DNA from 3 places in the Bacillus altaicus genome. Region 1 is predicted to be linked to each of the others. Evidence: riboswitches for the same ligand, from Rfam matches in the RefSeq annotation. Region 1 holds a riboswitch; each other region holds the start of a gene.

Region 1 (3,288 bases):
TAGTGCTACGTCGCCCTCTTCGCCTACGTTTGAAGAGCAGTGCATAGAAAGAATATCTTGTTCAGGTAGTAAGAAGTTCATAATAGAGAAGATTGATTTTTTCATTTCTCCAGCGTATTCTGTACCACCGATTAGTACGATACGTTTTTCGAATGAAACCATAATGAATGCTTCAGAATTTGTACCGTCAATTGCTGGATCTGCTTTGAAGTTTGGTGCAGAAACAATTGTGAACTCTGATTCGTGAGTTGTTAATTCTTCTTCAGTTGGACGAATAAATAATTGATGTACGAACAAATTATGCCATGCATATTCGTTAACAACTTGAATTGGTAGGCGATAGTTGTGATCAGCGCCAGCAAATCCTTTGAAGATGAATAACTCTTCTTTTTCTTTTAAGTATTCTAAAACTTTTATATATAATTTATCAAAATGTTCTTCAGAGATCGGTTGGTTCACGGCTCCCCAAGCAATTTTGTCAGCAACCGATGCTTCCTTCACAATAAATTTATCTTTAGGAGAACGTCCTGTGTATTTTCCTGTTGAAGCAGAAACGGCACCAGTAGAAGTTAATTTCCCTTCGTTTCGCATTAATACTTTTTCCACTAATTGCGGAACACTTAATTGAATCTGTGCATTGCTTCCGTTCAATAATTCATGTAAACCAATTTGGACATTCACAGTACTCATATTTATATACCATCCTTTTCATTTAATGAAATATTTCTCGTAATCCCCATCAAGAGTATAACACAATTATATAAATAATGTATACTATTTATTTGTTTTTGTTTGTGTGAATGTATCATTTCCTTATTAATATTTCATTCTATGCGTATTGAGAAAAACTTTCAGGAAAATGTGAATATTAATTGACAAATGAATATCATTTCTTTAGTATAGGTTGGGACGGATACTCTCTTATCCCGAGCTGGCGGAGGGACAGGCCCGATGAAGCCCAGCAACCTCACTTGTAGTGGTAAATACAGGTGAATAGGTGCTAAAACCTGTGCGAGGCTAACGGTCTCGAACGATAAGAGCAAAGGGCAAAAAGCAGTATGCAAGTAGCAAATTAAACCTTTCCTCTATGTTAAGTGGGAAAGGTTTTTCTGTATGCTTGTGTGGGAGAATAAATGTATGTCGCAGTTTGTGGCAAATTAAGGATGAGTTCCGTACAATATATACAATTACTGTAGGGAGGTTTACCACATGACAAAAAAACGTCATCTGTTCACATCTGAGTCTGTAACTGAAGGACATCCAGATAAAATTTGTGACCAAATTTCTGATTCAATTTTAGATGCGATCTTAGCAAAGGACGCAAATGCACGTGTAGCTTGTGAAACAACTGTAACAACTGGTTTAGTATTGGTAGCGGGGGAAATTACGACTTCTACTTACGTAGATATTCCAAAAATCGTTCGTGAAACAATTCAAGGCATTGGTTACACACGCGCAAAATATGGATTCGATGCAGAAACTTGTGCAGTTTTAACATCTATCGATGAGCAATCTGCTGACATCGCTATGGGTGTTGACCAAGCACTAGAAGCACGCGAAGGTCTAATGACTGACGCTGAGATTGAGGCAATTGGTGCGGGAGACCAAGGTTTAATGTTTGGCTTCGCATGTAATGAAACACAAGAATTAATGCCACTTCCAATCTCGCTTGCTCACAAATTAGCTCGCCGTTTAACTGAAGTACGTAAAGATGACACATTATCATACTTACGTCCGGATGGAAAAACGCAAGTTACAGTTGAGTATGATGAAAATGGTAAACCTGTACGTGTGGATACAATTGTAATTTCTACACAGCATCATCCAGATGTTACGTGGGAAGAAATCGATCGCGATTTAAAAGAACATGTAATTAAAGCTGTAGTTCCAGCAGAATTAATGGATGGAGAAACGAAATTCTTCATTAACCCAACTGGTCGCTTCGTAATTGGTGGACCACAAGGTGATGCTGGTTTAACAGGACGTAAAATCATCGTTGATACTTACGGTGGATATGCTCGCCATGGCGGTGGTGCATTCTCTGGTAAAGATGCAACGAAAGTTGACCGTTCTGCAGCATATGCAGCTCGTTATGTTGCGAAAAACATCGTAGCAGCTGGTCTTGCTGACAAAGCAGAAGTACAACTTGCATACGCAATCGGCGTAGCGCAACCAGTATCAATTTCAGTTGATACACTTGGCACTGGTAAAGTATCTGAAGACGTACTAGTAGAACTAGTTCGTAACAACTTCGATCTTCGCCCAGCTGGTATTATTAAAATGCTAGACTTACGTCGCCCAATTTACAAACAAACAGCAGCTTACGGCCACTTCGGACGTACTGATGTAGATCTTACATGGGAACGTACAGACAAAGCAGCTACTTTAAAAGAGCAAGCTGGTCTATAATATATGAAAAAAAGCTTTGCGCTGTGTGCGCAAAGCTTTTTTTATTTGGTTTTATGTACTACTTGGATGCATGAGCTGCAATAAACTTCTCCGTCTAGCTCAATATACTTTCTTATATTTGTCATACCACTTGCCGGAAATGACATATGAATCCATGCTTTTTCATACGTTTGTATTTCCTTTTCACATGATTTACAAAGGATTGGTTTCTTACGGAACATAGACGGTCACCCTTTCAGTTGACGCGCTTTTCCTGCGCAAAAAGCACTGCTCAGTAAAAATAGCGTTGCGAATATAATACTCACTAATGTAGCGTATGGAATTGCGCCTTTTAAAGAAAAGCCGACAGTGATGGAAGCGACAAATAAGAGGATGAATGTCGTTGTTAATTTTTTATAAAGTTCCATAGTATGTGAACCTCCGAATTGTTTTGCATTGTAAATTTAAAAATTAAACCTATTATGTAGAAAACATAAGAAGAGATAAATAGTAGCTAATGATGTGAAAGCTAGGAGTGTAAGAAATGGAAATAGTATACCTATTTAAATTCCTTTTTGTGGGTGATTATACTTATATTGTATCATGACGTATCGGTGGCTTCATACAGATTTGTGTAAAGATATGTATGATAAAATGAAGAAAAGCTTTTAAGAAGGGGAAGATGAAAAATGAGTGTAACTGAACATAAAAAACAAGCACCAAAAGAAGTGCGTTGTAAGATCGTGACGATCTCCGATACACGTACGGAAGAGACGGATAAGAGTGGTCAATTGTTACATGCATTATTAATAGAAGCAGGACATAAAGTGACCTCTTATGAAATTGTGAAAGATGATAAAGAAAATATTCAGCAAGCAGTGTTAGCAGGTTATCACAAGG
Region 2 (3,288 bases), 1.5 Mb from region 1:
TTCATTATGTTCAAAACGAGTCAATGCTCTGATTTTATCCAATATTGTAATGCCGCTCCTGAAGTAACAGATTTATATCGAATTAGCGGGGAATTTAATTATATGATGAAAGTCATGAGCGATTCGATGGATTCTCTCGCTGCATTTTTAGACTCTTTAATGCAATTTGGATTATCATCTCCTTTAATTGTTTTAAAGAGTGAATTTGAAGAGAAATTGTCGTTCTGATAAGAGGGTACTAAGGTAGAAATATGAAGTGTATGTGGAAAAATCCTTTTATAATATAATAAAACCAGCCATAGGCTGGTTCTTTTTTCATTCGATTTCCTACTAAAAAATCCCGAGTATAATTCTCCTTCTTCCCTATCCCTGATTCTTCCGCGCCTCTCTAAACTCCTCCTTCACCTTCTCTAACAGCCCTTCTTCTGTAATTAATCGATACGCTGTATTCGCTAGTGCTTTTGCCGATGTAATTAATGCTTTGTCCCCGAGTTCTGAACGAGCTGCTTCTCTAAATTCATTCGTATGAGCAATTAAGTCATCTGGTCCGATTTTAATGTACGGATGAATGGTCGGTACGACTTGGCTTACGTTTCCTGCATCTGTTGAGCCGATTCCTACTCTTTCGTTACGATTTACATCTTCGCCAAGTACTTCTAGTTCTTCGGCTACGACGTCGTTAAATGTTTTTGTTACGAGCAATTCATCGATTTCATTTTGGAATTGATGAATTTTCACTTTCGTACCTGTTGCTAACGCTGCACCCTGTGCGATGTTTCTTACTTTCTCTGTTACTTCCGCACATCTTTTTCTCGTTGCAGCTCGGATGAAGAAGCGTGCCGCAGCATAATCCGGAATAATATTAGGTGCTTTTCCGCCGTCTGTAATAACTCCATGAATTTTCACATCTGATGGAAGTTGTTGGCGAAGTGCATTAATACTGTTATAAAGCTGGATAATCGCATCTAATGCGTTTATTCCTTCTTCTGGTGAAGCTGCTGCGTGAGCTGTTTTTCCGTAAAAATGAAAATCAAGTGGATCAACCGCTAGTGATGGACTCGTAGTCGCTGTTTTTCCGCTCGGATGAATCATAAGCGCCGCATCAACGTTTTTAAATAAACCAGCCTTTACATAACTCGCTTTCGCGCTACCGTTTTGCCCGCCCTCTTCTGCTGGTGTTCCGAACACGACAACTTCTCCGCCGATTTCTTCCAGTATTTCTGATAATGCGATTGCTGCTGCAACGCTAATTGTTCCAATTAAATTGTGACCACACGCATGACCGAGTCCCGGTAAAGCATCATACTCCGCTAAAAATGCGATGACTGGCCCTTGTTTTCCTGAACTTTTTCTTGCGATAAAACCAGTTTCGTGGCCAGCTATATTATGTTGCAACTGGAATCCTGCGCTTCCTAGCAGTAAACTTAACGCTCTTGATGCGTAAAACTCTTGGTTACCAATCTCCGGATTCGCATGAATATCATGACTTGTTCCTATGTACTTTTCCTTATTTCTTTCTATACTCTCTTCAATTGTTTTTCTTTGTGACGTTACTCCTGTCGCTCCCATTTTTCTTCCCCCTTTATTTTTACGTAAAAAAGCCTCTTTCTAAAAGATAGAAAGAGGCTTTGGCATATACAGTCAAAATGAGCTTCTTTCTTATCTTTCAAGTTACCTTGCTGGAATTGGCACAGTATTCATATAGAATCCGCTGCCGAGGTGTCATAGGGCCAGTCCCTCAACCTCTCGTGATAAGAATTTTCATAAAATTATATTAAATTATTTTTATTCTAAGTTTATTCCAAGTAAAAGTCAAGGAATTCCGATCCGAATTTACCGAATATCTAAAAACCCTTTTAATACGCCAATTGTCTCAGGTGCTTGCATTCTTGCACATATGTACGGAAATTCCATACTACCTTCAAACATCATTTGCGATGTGAGCGGTGCCCCTGCCCAAAAGATTTCATCATCGATTACTATAAACGGGAACGCTTTGTTTTGCCTTTGTAATTTTACATTCTTTAATGGAACTGGTCCATCACTATAAACCGTTATTTGCGCATTCGTACGCATTAACGCTTGCCATACTCGTTTATCAACTTGCCTTGTACTTGGAAGGGAAATGATAATTTTTCGTTTTGCCGCTAAAATATCTTTTAATAGCCCTTTCGGCTCTTCAAGATTCATTTCCATAAACCAGCGTAATCGTTTCGAGATTTTCCGCTCCCACACTTGTCTTGATGTCGTGCGATCATACACATCTCCGTGACGTTCTATATGAGCGGTTAATTGCGATAACGCTTGTTTTCTCGACAGATTTTTACGCATGTAGTGGCAATCTGATAATTGAATGAACTTTCCTCTCGCTCTCGTTACTGCTACATTGACGAGACGATGGTTTTTATGATCAAAGAATAACACGCCAGGACGTTCTTGCGGATAACTATCAACCGTATCAAAGATCATCATATCTCTTTCAGACCCTTGAAACTTATGAACTGTCGCCGCTAAAACTGGTATGTTTTGATATTTCGTTCTCTGCAACATTTCTCTAATACACGTTGATAAAAAGCGCGACTGCGCCCTGTAAGGTGTAACTACACCGATAGATTGAACACCGTCTAACAGTCCAATTAAAATCATTTGCATCGCTACTAAACCAGACATAATATTAAAACGCGAACCAGAAGCAGCATCTTTTAACGAAAAGGCTCCCATTAAGCTCGTATCAAATAAAACACTCGCCTCATTTGCGAACGGTTGCAGTTTCGCAAGTTCTTTACGTTCTGAAACAGATGGATGATCGTATACTCTATTTTTATAAATAAATGAATTCGTAAACTTCGATATATCCGCATGCATACGTCTTTGCTCCTGCAACATAAATAGGTTCGGATGTGCTTCTGATTTATTTACAGAATCAACAATCCCTGCATGGTAAAACATATCTTCGCCGAGCCATTTTCGAACGAGTTCATGATTTGCCATCGCAATAGGCGGCAATTGTAAAAAGTCGCCACAAACGACAATACGTTTTCCAAGAGAAGCAGCTAATGCGATTTGCGGAACATATGCCATACTCACTTCATCTACGACAACTAAATCAAATGTGCGCTCATAAATAAGTGAATCAATGGCACATTTTGATAGTGTCGCACCGATTACTTGCGCATTTTCAATATATTCTTTTTCTACTTCTTTAATTTTCGCTTTTTGCTTTCGAAGATCACTTTCAATCTCTTGTATACGCTTCTTATCAGCAGAAGTCGCTTTATATGATAAAAT
Region 3 (3,288 bases), 580 kb from region 1:
GTTATGTTTAGGAAGCGGAAATGCATTGCCAATTGCAGCAGCCCCGAGCATCGGTAATAATAAATTGAGCGGGAAAAACATGAGTAATAGTAATGTTATAGCTATTGGTTTTCTTAATGCATAGCTTGAAATAGCTGTCGTGACGATGGCTACAGAAGATATTGGATCTATAGGCAGAATAGAAGCTATAGCATATCCGATACTTGATCCAGCAAATATAATGGGGAAAATATGTCCGCCGCGCCAACCCGTATTTAAACAAACGGCAGTAATACATAATTTTAAAACTCCTGAAAGAAGTAGTACCCAGAAAGATAAATGGCTCCATTCAACGACTAAATCTTTTAATTGATGTTCCCCTGAAAATAACGTGTACGGAAGAAAAGTTCCAGTAACCCCGAGTAAAATACCACCTATAATTCCAAGTGATACTTTGTATTCCCTGAAGGGGTAGATTAATTTTTCTAATGCGAATTCTAATTTGAAATAAAAGAAACCAACTATAGCACCAATGCTAGCAAGTGGTAGAAAGGCGATCCATTCATTAAGAGCAAGAGACCCTTCCCCGAAATCAACAATAAAGGATCCACGATTATCGAGTTTACTAAGTAATAAGTAAACTGAAAAACCGGCAAAAGTGGTAGCTAAATATACAATTGCCTTTTTTCCTTTCGAAAATTCATTAATTTGTTCACCCTCATTTTCATTCGGAGCTAAGTAACCGAATAATGGTGCATTAAAAATGACACTTAAAGTAGCACCAATTCCAACCTCTGTTAGTTCATTCATTCCCTTTAAAGCAAATTTAAAGCGATCTCCTACCCATGTACAAAGTCCACCGATAATTCCAACAAGTGCAGCTTCTGGTCCTAAACTAGCTCCAAATATTAAAACGATAATCGCAGTTAAAGTAGCTTTATGTACAAAACTGTATTCAATTCTACCTGTTTTTTTATATTCAGCCATCACTTCCGGCATAAGACGTGGATATGTACCGAAGTATTTTTGTGTTAAACCAACGAGGATACCACCGATGATTGTTACACAAATGGTGTAATAAGGAGGAGAAGAGAAAATAGTAGGTAAGTATCCCCAAATAAAGTGAATTCCAATATTTATTGTAACTAAAAATAACCAGACTGTAGCTCCTACCATAGCGCCTAAAAGAATGCCATATAGGACGAGTATATAGTGCATGTCCTTTTTATTTGTCATGTTGTACCTCCGTTATGTAAGTTTTAATGTAGAAAGGATTAAATATGCTAGTGTGAAATGAATTGAATATATATAGTATCTTTTTGAGTGGTTGGCTTATTCAATATATTAGGGTCTCATAAAAATTTGAAACCCACGCGGTTAAACCACTTATTTAATTCTATATATTGATCGGAGTTTTTAAAAGGTCTTTTTCAAATGAATATGGAATATATTTCTTTTATTGTTTAAATTAAATTCCTTACAATTAATTTAGAACATTCAGAAAAACTATTTGACATTAGGAAATTATTGCTATAAAATCAACGGTAATTGCATAGTCTTATCAAGAAAAGGTGGAGGGACAGGCCCGATGAAACCTTGGCAACAGCCGTATAACGGAATTGTGCCAAATCCTGCAGGTAATAATCCTGAGAGATAAGAAAGATCCTTTAGAGCGTGTTTTCAAACTGCTCCTTTCTTGTTTTCAGGGAAGGGGCAGTTTTTTATTTTGCATTAAAAGAAAGGAGAATGAGAGATGGGAGAATCATGGGGGAAAGGAACGATTTGTGTGCAAGGTGGCTATACGCCAAAAAATGGTGAGCCGCGTGTTTTGCCACTTTATCAAAGTACAACGTATAAATACGATACGTCAGATGATTTAGCAGCACTATTTAATTTAGAGGCAGAAGGATATATATATACGCGTATTGGAAATCCTACTCTAGCTGCATTTGAGCAGAAGTTATCAGATTTAGAAGGCGGTGTAGGGGCTGTTGCAACAGCTTCTGGGCAGGCAGCTATTATGCTTGCAGTTTTAAATATTTGCAGTAGTGGAGACCATTTACTTTGTTCTTCAACTGTTTACGGAGGAACGTTTAATTTATTCGGGGTGAGTTTGCGTAAGCTTGGCATCGATGTTACGTTCTTTAATCCTAATTTAACGGCAGATGAAATTGCGGCACTTGCTAATGATAAGACAAAACTCGTTTATGCAGAATCGTTAGGAAATCCAGCAATGAACGTTTTGAATTTCAAAGAACTTTCAGCGGCAGCAAAAGAATTAGAAGTACCTTTTATCGTTGATAATACATTGGCGACGCCTTATTTATGCCAGGCATTTGAATATGGGGCAAATATCATTGTCCATTCCACAACGAAGTATATTGATGGCCATGCAAGTTCTCTAGGCGGCATTGTAATAGACGGAGGGAACTTCGATTGGACAAGTGGAAAATACCCTGAGCTTGTCGAACCTGATCCGAGTTATCACGGTGTAAGCTATGTTCAAAATTTTGGAGCAGCAGCGTATATTGTGAAGGCACGAGTTCAGTTATTAAGAGACTACGGAAACTGTATGAGCCCATTCAATGCATATATTAGCAACATTGGCCTGGAAACATTGCATTTACGAATGGAGCGTCATAGTGAAAATGCTCTCGAAGTTGCTAAGTGGCTTGCTAATCATGATCGCATTGAATGGGTGAATTATCCAGGGTTAGATAGTAATGAAAATTACTCGTTAGCACAAAAGTATTTGAAAAAAGGTGCTAGTGGAGTTTTAACATTTGGTATTAAGGGCGGATTAGAAGCAGCAAAAGAATTTATCGCAAATGTAAAACTTGCAACTCTTGTAACACATGTAGCTGATGCAAGAACTTGTGTAATACATCCTGCTAGTACGACGCACAGACAATTAAGCGCAGAAAATCAGCGTTTAGCTGGCGTTACATCTGATTTAATCCGTTTATCGGTCGGTATAGAAGATGTTTCTGATATTATTGCAGATTTAGAAGCGGCGCTAGTCGGAGGCAAACAACATGCCGATCATAATTGATAAAGATTTACCAGCTCGCAAAGTATTGCAGAAGGAAAATATTTTTGTAATGACGAAGGAGCGAGCAGCAACACAAGATATACGCGCTTTGAAAATTGCTATATTAAATTTAATGCCTACAAAACAAGAAACAGAGGCGCAATTACTTCGTTTAATTGGAAATACACCGTTGCAATTAGATGTTCATTTACTTCATATGGAATCGCATCTGTCTCGCAATGTAGCGCAGGACCATTTAATGAGCTTCTATAAAACAT

What was found. A riboswitch is a leader RNA that binds a small molecule or an ion and turns the genes downstream of it on or off. The one in region 1 is predicted to bind S-adenosylmethionine.
Region 2: another riboswitch for S-adenosylmethionine. It lies ahead of ACE38F_RS13040 (M20 family metallopeptidase); the one in region 1 lies ahead of metK (methionine adenosyltransferase).
Region 3: another riboswitch for S-adenosylmethionine. It lies ahead of ACE38F_RS02085 (bifunctional O-acetylhomoserine aminocarboxypropyltransferase/cysteine synthase); the one in region 1 lies ahead of metK (methionine adenosyltransferase).

The regions. Positions count from the first base shown of each region.
Region 1 covers NZ_CM143394.1:976,852-980,139, forward strand. The annotation lists gene pckA (phosphoenolpyruvate carboxykinase (ATP)) at 1-690, opposite strand, end outside; SAM riboswitch class I at 919-1,040, shown strand; gene metK (methionine adenosyltransferase) at 1,210-2,409, shown strand; gene ACE38F_RS05090 (hypothetical protein) at 2,451-2,630, opposite strand; gene ACE38F_RS05095 (hypothetical protein) at 2,637-2,816, opposite strand; gene ACE38F_RS05100 (MogA/MoaB family molybdenum cofactor biosynthesis protein) at 3,078-3,288, shown strand, end outside.
Region 2 covers NZ_CM143394.1:2,499,011-2,502,298, reverse strand. The annotation lists gene ACE38F_RS13045 (Lrp/AsnC family transcriptional regulator) at 1-228, shown strand, start outside; gene ACE38F_RS13040 (M20 family metallopeptidase) at 364-1,569, opposite strand; SAM riboswitch class I at 1,657-1,758, opposite strand; gene ACE38F_RS13035 (AAA domain-containing protein) at 1,834-3,288, opposite strand, start outside.
Region 3 covers NZ_CM143394.1:395,863-399,150, forward strand. The annotation lists gene ACE38F_RS02080 (chloride channel protein) at 1-1,215, opposite strand, end outside; SAM riboswitch class I at 1,535-1,639, shown strand; gene ACE38F_RS02085 (bifunctional O-acetylhomoserine aminocarboxypropyltransferase/cysteine synthase) at 1,733-3,031, shown strand; gene metA (homoserine O-acetyltransferase MetA) at 3,015-3,288, shown strand, end outside.